Bosea sp. 685: one gene and its partner. The protein of the gene in region 2 interacts with the protein of the main gene of each other region in a pairwise test. Links are inferred from orthologs where the notes say so. Each region holds a gene or a part of one and is shown on either strand. Other genes may lie near its edges. The genes, in order: ssb and RMR04_RS05305.

What was found.
Region 1: the proteins of RMR04_RS05305 (region 2) and ssb interact in binary tests that used the Escherichia coli proteins (3 or more experiments, as listed by UniProt). The link is inferred for Bosea sp. 685 from one-to-one orthologs.

The regions. Positions count from the first base shown.
Region 1 is NZ_CP134779.1:2,203,597-2,209,828, reverse strand. Bases 2,249-5,229 are described here. They hold ssb (single-stranded DNA-binding protein), read right to left. Parts: upstream 4,020-5,229; coding sequence 3,477-4,019; downstream 2,249-3,476. Other genes in these bases: RMR04_RS11855 (FAD-binding oxidoreductase), read right to left, coding at 4,187-5,229; RMR04_RS11865 (flagellar motor protein MotB), read left to right, coding at 2,249-3,078. Outside these bases: RMR04_RS11875 (ABC transporter substrate-binding protein), read right to left, coding at 1-751; flagellar motor stator protein MotA, read left to right, coding at 1,323-2,180; more of RMR04_RS11865, read left to right, coding at 2,209-2,248; more of RMR04_RS11855, read right to left, coding at 5,230-5,653; RMR04_RS11850 (isocitrate lyase/PEP mutase family protein), read left to right, coding at 5,797-6,232. UniProt on the Escherichia coli protein: Plays an important role in DNA replication, recombination and repair. Binds to ssDNA and to an array of partner proteins to recruit them to their sites of action during DNA metabolism. Acts as a sliding platform that migrates on DNA via reptation.
Region 2 is NZ_CP134779.1:909,010-915,237, reverse strand. What follows is about bases 595-3,571. They hold RMR04_RS05305 (primosomal protein N'), read right to left. Parts: upstream 3,188-3,571; coding sequence 1,001-3,187; downstream 595-1,000. Other genes in these bases: RMR04_RS05300 (tyrosine recombinase XerC), read left to right, coding at 3,347-3,571; RMR04_RS05310 (hypothetical protein), read left to right, coding at 645-980. In the rest of the region: RMR04_RS05315 (hypothetical protein), read left to right, coding at 89-529; more of RMR04_RS05300, read left to right, coding at 3,572-4,273; RMR04_RS05295 (DUF4337 domain-containing protein), read left to right, coding at 4,498-5,058; leuD (3-isopropylmalate dehydratase small subunit), read right to left, coding at 5,087-5,707; leuC (3-isopropylmalate dehydratase large subunit), read right to left, coding at 5,704-6,228.

The DNA of each region.
Region 1 (6,232 bases), 1.3 Mb from region 2 along the record:
CGCTCTGCAGCGCGGCCGCCGCCGTCGCAGGGTCGGGTAGCGTGTGCCATTCGACCCGGTCGAAATTCACGATCTTGGGCCCGGCGGTGCGGCCGGGCACGCCACCGCTGCGCGGAACATAGCCGGCGAATTTCTCATAGACGGCACGGCTGCCCGATTGGCGCTCCGCCGTAACGAAGCGGAACGGGCCGCTGCCGACGACCTCGGTGACCTGAGTGAAGGCGTCCGTGTTCGCCAGCCGCTCCGGCATGATCACCGGCATGAAGGCGGTCATCTTGGCGAGCGCATCAGGCAGGAGCGGGAACGGCTTCTTCAAGCGGAACTGCAGCGTCCTGTCGTCGACGGCCGTGAGCTCGTCGGTCAGGCCCAGCAGCGTCTGGCCGAAGGAATCGCGCTTGCCCCAGCGCTTCAGGCTCGCCACGCAGTCCCGCGCCAGCACGCGCGCGCCGTCATGGAACACCAAGCCGTCGCGCAGCTTGATCGTCCAGACCTTGCCGTCGGCATCGGCGACCGCGCCCTCGGCCATTTGCGGCTGGGCCTTGTAGGTCTCGTCCTGCCCAAACAGCGTGTCGTAGACCATGAAGGCGTGGTTGCGCGTCACCGTCGCCGTCGTCCAGATCGGATCGACCACGGCGAGATCGGCCTGCGGCACGAATTTCAGCACGCTGCGATCGGCCGCACGCCCGATATGCGGAGCGGGCAAGGCCAGCGCCGCGGCGCCAAGCTGGATGAACCTACGCCGTGTCGGCATGATCGACCTCCTCTCGCTGAACCGAAAGCGCAGCACAAGCGAGAGCCTATCCTGCAGCTGGAATCAGGCAAGCGGCATGCCAATGCGCGGCAACCCACCGGGGGAGACGATCAAAAAAAACGAGCGGACCGGACCTCGTCCGAACCGCCCGTTTTGAATGCTTGCCTAAGCAAAAAGCCGACTTCGCACGCCGCTCGGAGACTGGACCGGCCTAGAAGGGAAGAGACGAACGGAAAATCGCAAGGAAGGCGAAAAGGCATGTATCGGCAACGACATAAGCGCTCCCGCCGGCCGATCCAACGAGCGCAAAAGCGGCGCAGCGTCGATAAGCCCGAGAAACGGACCTCGTCTTGGACGCCGATCCCCGGGATTGGGGGGAAGCTCATGACTCGCCGATTTCTCCCCTGGGCCTGCTCTGCCGCCCCAAGCCTCAAAGCAGTGGCCGGCGGAAGACGCTTACAGAACTGCGGCCCATGGCTCTGAACTCGCCGTTAACCTTGATCGGTTAATTCGCCAGACCAGTAGTGGCTTCGCGCTGGCTGTATTTGCTGCGGCGCAAGGATGGCAAATCATGCGGCTCATCGTCGGCGCAATCATCGTCTTCGCCTGCGTCTTCGGCAGCTACGCGGCTATGGGTGGCCACCTCGAGGTCCTTTGGCAGCCATTCGAGTTTGTTATCATCCTCGGTGCTGCGATGGGCGCCTTCGTCATCGGCAACACCGGGCCGGTGCTCAAGGCCGTACCTGCCATGCTCGGCACGCTCGTGAAGGGCCCAAAATACAAGCAGGAATGCTATGTCGAACTGCTGGGGATGCAGTATTCCTTATACAAGCTTGTGAGGCAGAAGGGCATGCTCGCGGTCGAGCAGCACATTGAAAATCCGAGCGAATCGACGCTGTTCAACGCCTTCCCGACTTTTGCAGCGAACCATCACGCCGTCGAGTTCGTCTGCGACTACATGCGCATGTTGACGCAGGGCGCCAACAACGTCCACGAGATAGACGCTCTCATGGACGAGGAACTGGAGACGCACCACCAGGAGCAGGAGCGTATCGTTGCGGCCATGCAGTCGCTCGCCGACGGAACACCGGCGCTCGGCATCGTCGCCGCCGTGCTCGGCGTGATCAAGACGATGGGGGCGATCAAAGAGCCGCCGGAGGTGCTGGGACATCTGATCGGCGGCGCGCTCGTAGGCACCTTCTTCGGCGTCTTCGTCGCCTACGGCTTCTTCGGGCCCATGGCGCAGTCGCTTAGGAGCCTCTTCGAGGCGGAATCCAAATACTACCTTTCACTCAAGGCGGGTCTCCTCGCCCATATCGGCGGCCAGCCGCCGGTGATGGCGGTAGAATTTGCCCGCAAGGCTCTGTTTAGCGACGTCCGGCCGAGCTTCAGCGAAGTGGAAGCGGCAACCGCCGGTCTGCCCGCCTAGATCTGACCCAATCTCCAGTAGGGAACCGATGTCCAACCCCGTCCAGCCGATTATCATCAAAAAGGTCAAGAAGGCCGCTCATGCGCACCATGGCGGGGCCTGGAAGATCGCCTATGCGGACTTCGTGACCGCCATGATGGCGTTCTTTCTGCTGATGTGGCTGATTAGCATGACGACCCAGGAGCAGAAGATCGGCCTGGCGGAATACTTCGCGCCGACGGCCGTGAGTCCTAGCACCAGTGGCGCTGGCGGCATGCTGTGGGGCACCGCCCTGGACACGTCAGGCAGCAAGTCGTCGGCGCCCCGCGACGCGGCGATGGGCCCCACCAAGGAGGACGGAGCGCGTCAGGCCAATTCGGGCCGCACCAGCGACCGCGAGGTCAACCGCCCGGCTGCCCGCGAGCAGGACAACCAGAGCGCCATAGCCAGCCTCCGGCAGGCGCTCCAGAACATGCCCGAAATTGCCGAGCTCTCGCGCAACATCATGATCGAGCCGACCAAGGAGGGGGTGAACGTTTCCCTCATGGACCAGGACGGCCGCTCCATGTTCGCCGAGGGCTCGGTCCAGCCGCACGAGCGCACCCGTCGCGTGCTGGCGGCGATCGCGCCCACCCTGCGCCGGCTGCCCAACCGCCTGTCTGTCACCGGCCACACGGCCGCGGCGCGCCCGGGCTCGGAGCGGGGTGTCGATCCATGGAGCCTTACCGCCGGGCGTGCGCTCGCCGTGCGCGAGATCCTGTCGGTTGCCGGGCTCCCCAACGACCGCTTCATCTCCGTGGTGGGACGCGCCGACACCGAGCCGGTCTTCCCCGACAATCCCTACCTCTCGCCGAACCGACGGGTGGCGATCACGCTGCTCAATGAGGCGCCGCCGCTGCCTCCGAGCGCCTTTCGCTGACGGCGAGGCGCCTCGGCCGCCTCAGAGTCCGTTTGAGATTGAGCTCATTGGCTGACACGGCGAGGCTGACCATTGCGACGTGGATCATGGCCTCGGAGACGTCGATGTGCTGCCCGAAGTCACGGGCCGCCTATGCACAATTCCTGACCGGCGAAGCAAGCTTCAAGCGCGCCATGATCCCGCTGCGCGCCGTGGGTCGGATCGGACGAACCAATCGCTCTTCCCAATCAATTTCGACCCGCAGACAACGTGCGACACTGCTGAAATTTCATACAAATGCGAAAGTTCCGCACGATCTGAAACCGGCTCTAAACGACAGATGTTCGTAAAAAAGCAAAAAGGCGTTGTAAAACAACGCCTTAGTGCCTTATTCCTTACATACTCGGCATAGGTATTCGCTAGAACGGAATATCGTCGTCGAGATGGGTCGAAGATGAGCGACCACCGCCACCACCGCCGCCCGCCATGGCGGGCTGGCGCGGTGCATTGCCGCCGCCCATCGGGCTCGACCGGCCAAAGGAGCTGCCGCCGCCCGAGCGATCCTCCATCGCGCCGCCGCTTTCGCCATATTCGTCCGAACCGCCCTGCCCCCGGCTGTCGAGGATGGTCAGTTCGCCACGGAAGCGCTGCAGCACGATCTCGGTGGTGTATTTCTCGACACCCGACTGATCCTGCCATTTGCGGGTCTGGAGCTGGCCCTCGATATAAATCTTCGAGCCCTTCTTCAGATATTGCTCGGCGACCTTGGCGAGGTTCTCGTTGAAGATCACGACCGAGTGCCACTCGGTGCGCTCCTTCTTCTCGCCCGACTGCTTGTCGCGCCAGGTTTCGGAGGTGGCGATCCGCAGATTGACCACGGGCTCGCCGCTGCCGAGACGCCGCACTTCGGGATCGCGCCCGAGATTGCCGACCAGAATGACCTTGTTGACGCTACCAGCCATGAGAGGCTCCATTTCCTGCGCACATCGAAACCGGCCATCGACCGGAGCCGGACCCTACCGATCCGTGACGCCACTATCAACGATGTTCTTGTTTTGTTCAAGAGCCTTCACTAGGGTTGTCCCCGGAATTCGTGATTCGATTTTACCGGGGCCCGCAGCCGCCCCGTTCAGATTCGCACCGCCGCCGGCAAGACCTTGCCGGGTAGGAGCTTGCCAGGCAGGACTTTGCCAGGATTGAGGATGCCGAGCGGGTCGAGCGCCTGCTTGATCGCGCGCATGACGTCGACCGCCTCGCCATGCTCGCGCTCCATGAACTGCGCTTTGCCATAGCCGATGCCGTGCTCGCCGGTGCAGGTGCCGTCGCAGGCGATGGCACGCTCGATCAGGCGCTCGTTCAAGCGCTTCGCCTCGGCCAGCTCGGCCGGCGAATTCGGATCGATCACCAGGCCGAGATGGAAATTGCCGTCGCCGACATGGCCGACCGTGCCGATATAGAAGCTCGCCGCCTCGATATCGGCCTGCGTCGCCGCAAGGCATGGCGCGAGCTGCGAGATCGGCACGCAGACATCGGTGCTCCAGATCCGCGCATCCGGACGCATCGCTTGCAGCGCGTAATGGATGTTGTGACGGGCGCGCCAGAGCCGGCGCCGCTCATCAGGGTCGGTCGCCCAGGCGAGATGCGTCGCGCCATGCTCGCCGACGATCCCCTCCACCGCCCTGGCCTGCTGCTCGACCTCGGCGGGGCTGCCATGCAATTCGAAAAATAAGGTCGGCGTCTCCGCCAGCTCCAGCTTCGAATGCCGGTTCACCGCCGCGATCGCCCGTGCATCGACCAGCTCCACCCGCGCCACCGGCACGGCGCATTGGATCACCGCCGTCACGGCCTCGACCGCGCCCGCCACCGTGGCGAAGGAGCAGACCAGCGCCGAGACGGCCTCGGGCAGCGGGTGCAGGCGCAGCGTCACCTCGGTGATGATCCCGAGTGTTCCCTCCGAACCGACGAACAACCGGGTCAAATCATAGCCGGCCGAGGATTTGCGCGCCCGCCCGCCGGTCCTGATGATGCGCCCATCGGCCATCACCACGGTGAGCGTCACCACATTCTCGCGCATCGTGCCATAGCGCACCGCATTGGTGCCCGAGGCGCGCGTCGCCGCCATGCCGCCCAGCGTGCATTCGGCTCCCGGATCGACCGGGAAAAACAGCCCGACATCGCGCAGCGCCGCATCGAGCTGCTGGCGGGTGACGCCGGCCTCGACCGTCGCGTCGAAATCCTCCGGCCGGATCGCCAGGATGCGCGTCATGCCGGAGAGATCGAGGCTCACCCCGCCATGCAAGGCCGCGATATGGCCCTCCAGCGAGGTGCCTGCGCCGAAGGCGATCACAGGGGTCTCGTGCTCAGCGCAAAGCCGCACGATCGCAGCCACCTCTTCCGTCGACTGCGCCCTGCACACGGCGTCGGGCGGGCAGCTGGTATGGTAGGATTCGCCCCGGCCATGATGCTCGCGCTCGGCCAGCGAGGTCGAGAAGCGGGGGCCGAGCAGCGCGTGCAGCGCTTCCGCCAGCGCCGGAGCGAGCCCGCCCGCCGCAGGAGCCGTATCGAGGGAGCGCGAGGCTGGCAGGGCGGCTGTCACGGCGGCGTCTCCGATCGAAACGGGCTTGGGTCGAAACGGGCGCGGGCGGGCGCGGCTGCAGCCCGTCCCGGCGTCACCGAGGACTGGCATACAAGCCCGTCTCGTGCAAGGTTCTGTATCTTGCATACAGGACGGAGATTGCCGTGAGCCCTCGCCATTCCCTCGCCGACAGGCTGCGCCAGCCCGGCCTCATCGTCGCCCCCGGCTGCCATGATGCGATCGGCGCGCGGGCCATCGCGCAGGCCGGCTTCGAGGCGGTCTACATGACTGGCAACGGCCTCTCCGCCAGCCTGATCGGCGCGCCCGATATCGGCCTCCTGACCATGACCGAAATGGTGGCGCGCGGACGCGCCTTGGCCGCCGCCGTCCCGGTTCCGGTCATCGCAGACGCTGACACCGGCTATGGCAATCTCAACAACGTCGCCCGCACGGTCGCCGAATACGAGGCCGCCGGCGTCGCCGCGATCCATCTCGAGGACCAGGTCACGCCCAAGCGCTGCGGCGCCATGGCCGGCCTTGCCCTGGTCTCGCGCGAGGAGCACGCCGAAAAGATCAGCATCGCGGTCGCGACGCGGCGCG
Region 2 (6,228 bases):
AAGACATCGGACCCTGACACGGGCGGGATCGATCCGCCCGCCCGCGGCCGGCCGAAGCATCGGCACAAGCTGGGATACGGAGATCGACATGGCGAGGAACGGGATCGATCTTGGGCTCGTCACGGGCCTTCATATCCTGGTCGGCGCATTTGCCGCAGCCTGGCCGCTCGCGCCTCCACCGGCCTTCGCCCAGGACGGAGCGGACATCCGCTACATGCAATTGAATGACGAGACGGTCGGCGGCAGGCAGCTCAGCTTCCGCGACAAGACCGTGATCTCGCTCTACAGGAACCACGACTACACCATCTCCGGCCCGCTCCATGTCGGCTTCTACGAATCGGGCGGCAAGAAGCCGACGCGGGGTAAATGGGAGGTCCGCTACGGCAACACCCTTTATGTGACGATGGAGGACGCCTCCTCGCGCGCCTCGGTCTTCTTCAAGATCGGCGACAAGCTCTATCTGCGCACGGTGACCGGCGGCCAGCCCAACTACGGCGATCTCGTCCTCAATATCGCGCCGTTGCGGTGAGGGCAGCATCGACTTGTCCGCGGCCTTCCCGATTCAGGAACGCCTGCGCCGGAAACTTGACTCAACCCAAGGTAACGGTAGCGTCCCCTCGCGGCCTTGGGTTGGGGAGACAATTATGATCAAGGCTATCTGCGCGCTCATGCTGCTTTTGGCAGGAACGCAGCTTGTGCAGGCACAATTCGTGCAATCGCGCCGTAACGTCGATGCTGGCAAAGCGACGGTAATCTACAGTTTCTTCAACTGTCAGACCGATGTCATCCAGGCGGTATCCGGCACAGCCTCGCATGGTTCGATCCGGACTCGCGAGGTGACGCAATACCGCTGCGGAAATCTGACGCAAAGAGCCGTTGTCGTCGATTATATCCCGCACCCCGGCTACCGAGGCACGGACGAGGCCTATCTCTATTGGGGCGGCAATGCGCAAAGCCGGGTGCATTTGAACGTTCGGTAGCCCGAGTTCACGGCCCTTCCTCACAAAAAGCTCTGCGGATCGACATCGACCGCGACCCTGACCGAGCCTTTCGGCTTCGGCCCGCGCTTGAGCCAGGCCCGCAGATAATCCTGCAGATTGAACTCGCGCGTCGTCTTGACGATCAATCGCACGCGGTGGCGCCCGCGCAGCACCGCAAGCGGCGCCTCAGCCGGCCCCAGCACCGACACGCCCTCGGGCGCATCGGCACAGCGCGCCAGCGCGCGCGCATGCCCCTCCGCCTCCGCCGCCGTGTTCGCCGACACGATCAGCCCAGCGAGCCGCCCGAAAGGCGGCAGGCCGGCCGCCTCGCGTGAAGCGGTCTCGGCGGCGTAGAACCGCTCTGGATCGCCCGAGATCAGCGCCTTCAGCACGGGGTGCCCGGGATCATGCGTCTGCAGGAGGGCGCGCCCGGGCCGTTCGCCGCGCCCGGCCCGGCCGGTCACCTGCCGCAGCACCTGGAATGTCCGTTCCGCCGCGCGCGGATCGCCCGAGGTCAGTCCGAGATCGGCATCGACCACGCCGACCAGGGTCATGCCCGGAAAATTATGGCCCTTGGCGACGAGCTGCGTGCCGATGACAATGTCGAACTCGCCTGCAGCGACCGCAATCAGCTCCTGCTTCAGGCGCTCGGTGCCACCCGGAAAATCGCTGGACAGCACGATGCCCCGCGCCTGCGGGAACAGCGTCGCGACCTCCTCGGCCAGGCGCTCGACACCCGGCCCGCAGGCCGAGAGGCTCTCAGTCGCATGGCAGGCCGGGCATTCATGCGGCCGGCGCTCGACATGGCCGCAATGATGGCAGACCAGCGCCCGCCGGAAACGATGATCGACCAGCCAGGCCGAGCAGTTCGGGCACTGAAAACGGTGCCCGCAATCGCGGCACAGCGTCAGCGGCGCATAGCCGCGCCGGTTGAGGAAGAGCAGTGACTGCTCCTTGGCCTCCAGGTTGTCCCCGATCGCCTTGATCAGCGCCCCCGAGATCCAGCGTCCGCGCTCGGGCTTGTCCTGGCGCAGATCGACCAGCCCCAGCGTCGGCAATTCGCGCCCGCCGAAGCGCTCGGGCAGCTTGAGATGCGTGTAGCGCCCGCGCTCGGCATTGACCCGCGTCTCGAGCGAAGGCGTCGCCGAGGTCAGGATGACTGGCGCGTTCTCGATGCGCCCACGCACCACGGCCATGTCACGGGCATGATAGCTGACGCCGTCTTCTTGCTTATAGGCGGCCTCATGCTCCTCATCGACGACGATCAGGCCAAGATCGCGATAGGGCAGGAAGAGGGCCGAGCGCGCACCCGCCACCACCCTGGCCTCGCCGCTCGCGATCGCCGCTTGCAACCGTTCGCGCTTGCGGCCCGTCACGGCCGAATGCCACAGGCCCGGCCTGACCCCGAAGCGCGCCTCAAAACGGTCGATGAACTGCGCCGTCAGCGCGATCTCCGGCATCAGGATCAGGCTCTGGCGGCCCTGCCGGATCGCCTGCGCCACCGCCTCGAAATAGACCTCGGTCTTGCCCGAGCCGGTGACACCCTCGAGCAGGGTCACGCCGAACACCGCGGCTTGAACCGAAGCCACGAGCTCCTTGGCCGCCGCTGCCTGCCCCTCGGACAAAACCGGCTGCGCGTGATCGGGATCGGGCATTGCCGCGATGGCGTCGCGCGGCAGCGCCTCGACGCTGAAGGTGCCGGCATCGACCAGAGAGTCGATCACCGCCATGCTGACCGAGGCCGCCTCCGCCAGCGCCGCCTTACCCGTCAGCAGGCCGCCCTCGGCCGCGGCGATGGCGCGGGCGCGGGCCGGCGTCATGCGGGGAGGCGGCGCGCCGACGAGCCTGACACCGAGCTTGGGCCGCTCCGGCGTATCGTCGGGCTGCCGGCGCAGGACCAGCGCCAGCACCGAGCCTTTTGGGGCGAGCGTGTACCAGGCGACCCAGTCGACCAGCTTCATCAGGGCGAGATCGAGCGGCGGCATGTCGACCCGGCCCGTCACCCGCTTGAGATTGCCGCCGCGGCCGGAGCCCAGGCTCCAGACCACGCCCACGGTCTCGCGCGGGCCCAGTGGAACCTGCACGACATCGCCGGGCTTGAGCACGAGCCCGTTCGGCACTGCATAGCTATAGGCCTGGTCGAGCCCGAGCGGGATCAGCACGTCGACCGTACCGCCTTCTCCCATCTCTGCCGGCTCGTCACTCATGGCGCCGTGTCTAGCATCGATTCGGGGCCTGTTAAGGCAGGAGCGTCATGTTCAGGCAACAACCGCGTCATGGCCGGGCTTGCTCCGGCCATCTCTTGCAGAGCCAGACGCGGGACGAGATGGTCGGGCCACGCCCGCCCATGACGGGAGCCTCGAGCCTTGACCGACTTCGACACTCTGCGCCGCGACTGGCTCGCCCATCTGGCGAATGAGCGCCGGCTCTCGCCCAAGACGCTCGAAGCCTATGGCCGCGATCTCGGCCAGTTCTCCGCCTTTCTGGAGGGCCATCTCGGCGGCCCGGCCTCGCTGGCCGACATCGCGGCGCTGAAGCCCTTCGACCTGCGCGCCTTCCTCGGCCAGCGCCGGCGCGAGAATGTCGGCAACCGTACATTGATGCGCCAGCTCGCGAGCTTGCGCTCCTTCGCCCGTTTCGGCGAGCGCACCGGCAAGCTCAAGGCTGCAGCCTTTGCCGCGACACGCGGACCGCGCATCGGCAAATCGCTGCCGCGCCCGCTCGACGCCCGTGCCGCCAAGGCCGTGACGCAGGTCGAGATTCGCGCCGGCGAAGAGCGCGAGGCCTGGGTGCTGGCGCGCGACGCCGCCGTGCTGGCGCTGCTCTATGGCTGCGGCCTGCGCATCTCGGAGGCGCTGTCGCTGACCCGCGCCCAGGCGCCGACGAGTGCCGGTGATGCCCTGACGGTCATCGGCAAGGGTCAGAAGACCCGCATGGTCCCTGTGCTGCCAGCCGTTGTGACGGCGATCGCCGAATACATCGCGCTTTGTCCCTGGCGCTTGCCGCCGGATGGTCCGCTCTTCCTCGGCGTCAAAGGCGGCCCGCTCTCGCCGCGCATCATCCAGCTCGCGGTCGAGGGCTTGCGCGGCGCACTCGGCCTGCCCTCCTCCGCAACGCCGCATTCCCTGCGACACTCCTTCGCGACCCATCTGCTGGGTCGCGGCGGCGATCTGCGCGCCATCCAGGAGCTGCTCGGCCACGCCTCGCTCTCGACGACGCAGATCTACACCCGCATCGACTCGACACGACTGATGGCGGCCTATGACGCCGCCCATCCTCGCGCCGGGCGCTAGAGCAGGATGCGAAAAAGTAGGAACCGGTTTTTCGCAATCGATCCTGCTCTCACTCTTTGGTGAGAGACGGATTCAGATTTCAGACGGGATCACGAACTGACCCCGTCTGAAATCATCTGGCTCTGACGCGGAAGCGGCGCGAAACCCGTTCAGCCGACATTCACCTGTCGCCTTGGAGGAAGGACATGGCGTTCAACCGCGAATCGCGGGACGGGGGATGATGCATGTCTGAGCATTTCGAGGCGCCGGAAGGCGGCAACAAGAAGATCGCGCTGCTGATCGCGGTTCTCGCGCTCATGCTGGCGCTGGCCGAGATCGGCGGCAAGCAGGCAGAGAACGAGGCTGTCGCCAAGAACATCGAAGCCTCGAATCTGTGGGCCTTCTTCCAGGCCAAGACCATTCGCAGCACCACCTTGAGCACAGCTGCCGACGCGATGGAGATCGACCTTACCGCCGCGACCGATCCGGCCATGCGCGAGCGCATGCAAAAGCGCATCGACGACTGGAAGAAGACGGTCGCGCGTTATGACAGCGAGCCCTCGACCAATGAAGGCCGCAAGGAGCTGATGGCGCGCGCCAAGGCTGGCGAGCACGAGCGCGACAATCTGAAGGCGCGCAACGAGAATTTCGAAATCGCCTCGGGCCTGCTGCAGATCGGCATCGTCGTCGCCTCAGCCTCGATCATCACCGGCGTCGTCATGCTCGCCTTCGTCGGCGGCGGCCTCGGCGCCCTGGCCCTTGGCTTCATGGGCCTGGCGATGTTCGCCCCGCATCTGCTGTTCTGAGGCCCCCTCGCCGCAAAGCGCGCTAGGTTCAGGCTTTCGCTGACGGTCGCGCCCATGGCCGCCTGGCGCCGTCGGCGTCGCGAAAACGCGCGATTTCGTCAGCAAAAGACCGCGTCACGTCGATATCGTCCCAGCCATTGAGCAGTTGCTCGCGCCAGACCGGATCGATCGCGAAAATGACCGCGCGATTGCCCCAGGCAACCGTCTGCTCCGCCAGATCGACGCTGACCGGCAGATCCGGCGTCGCGGTCAGGGCTGCCAGCAGGTCCTCGATGTCGGCCTCGTCGAGCACCGCCGGCAAAAGCCCGTTCTTGACCGCGTTGGACGCAAAGATGTCGCCGAAGGTCGGCGCCAGCACGACGCGGACGCCATGGTCGGCCAGCGCATAGACCGCTGCCTCCCGCGACGAGCCCGAGCCGAAATTGCGCCGCGCCACCATGATCTCGGCTCCGCGCCAGACCGGGCGGTTCAGCGGAAAGTCGGGCTTCTCGATCCCGGCATCGTCGCGGCGCAGATCATGCAGCAGGAAGCCGCCATAGCCCTCCGAGCGCGGCCGTTTCATGAAACGGGCCGGGATCAATTGGTCGGTATCGACGCCGGCGAGGCCAAGCGGGCAAGCCGGGCCGCTGACCCCCGTCAAGGGCTTCACGACCGGCCCTCCAGCATCGGCCGGACATCGGTAAGATGCCCGGTCACGGCCGCAGCGGCGACCATGGCCGGCGACATCAGATGGGTGCGGGCGCCCGGCCCTTGCCGGCCGCGGAAATTGCGGTTCGTCGTCGAGGCGCAGCGCTCGCCGGAGGGCACGCTGTCGCCGTTCATGCCGACGCACATCGAGCAGCCGGATTCGACCCATTCGAGCCCGGCCGCGATGAAGATGCGGTCGAGCCCCTCCTCCTCGGCCTGCCGCTTCACCTGGCTCGAACCCGGCGAGACCAGCCCCGGCACGCGCGCCTTGCGGCCCGCAAGCACGCTTGCCGCCGCGCGCAGATCCTCGATGCGGGCATTGGTGCAGGAGCCGATGAAGACGCGGTCAACCACGATCTCGCTCAGCTTCTGCCCCGGTCGCAACCCCATATAGGCGAGCGCATCGCGCATGGCGGCAGCGCGGCCGTCATCGTTGAGCGCGGCAGGATCGGGCACGCTGGCGCCGATCGGCAGCGCATCCTC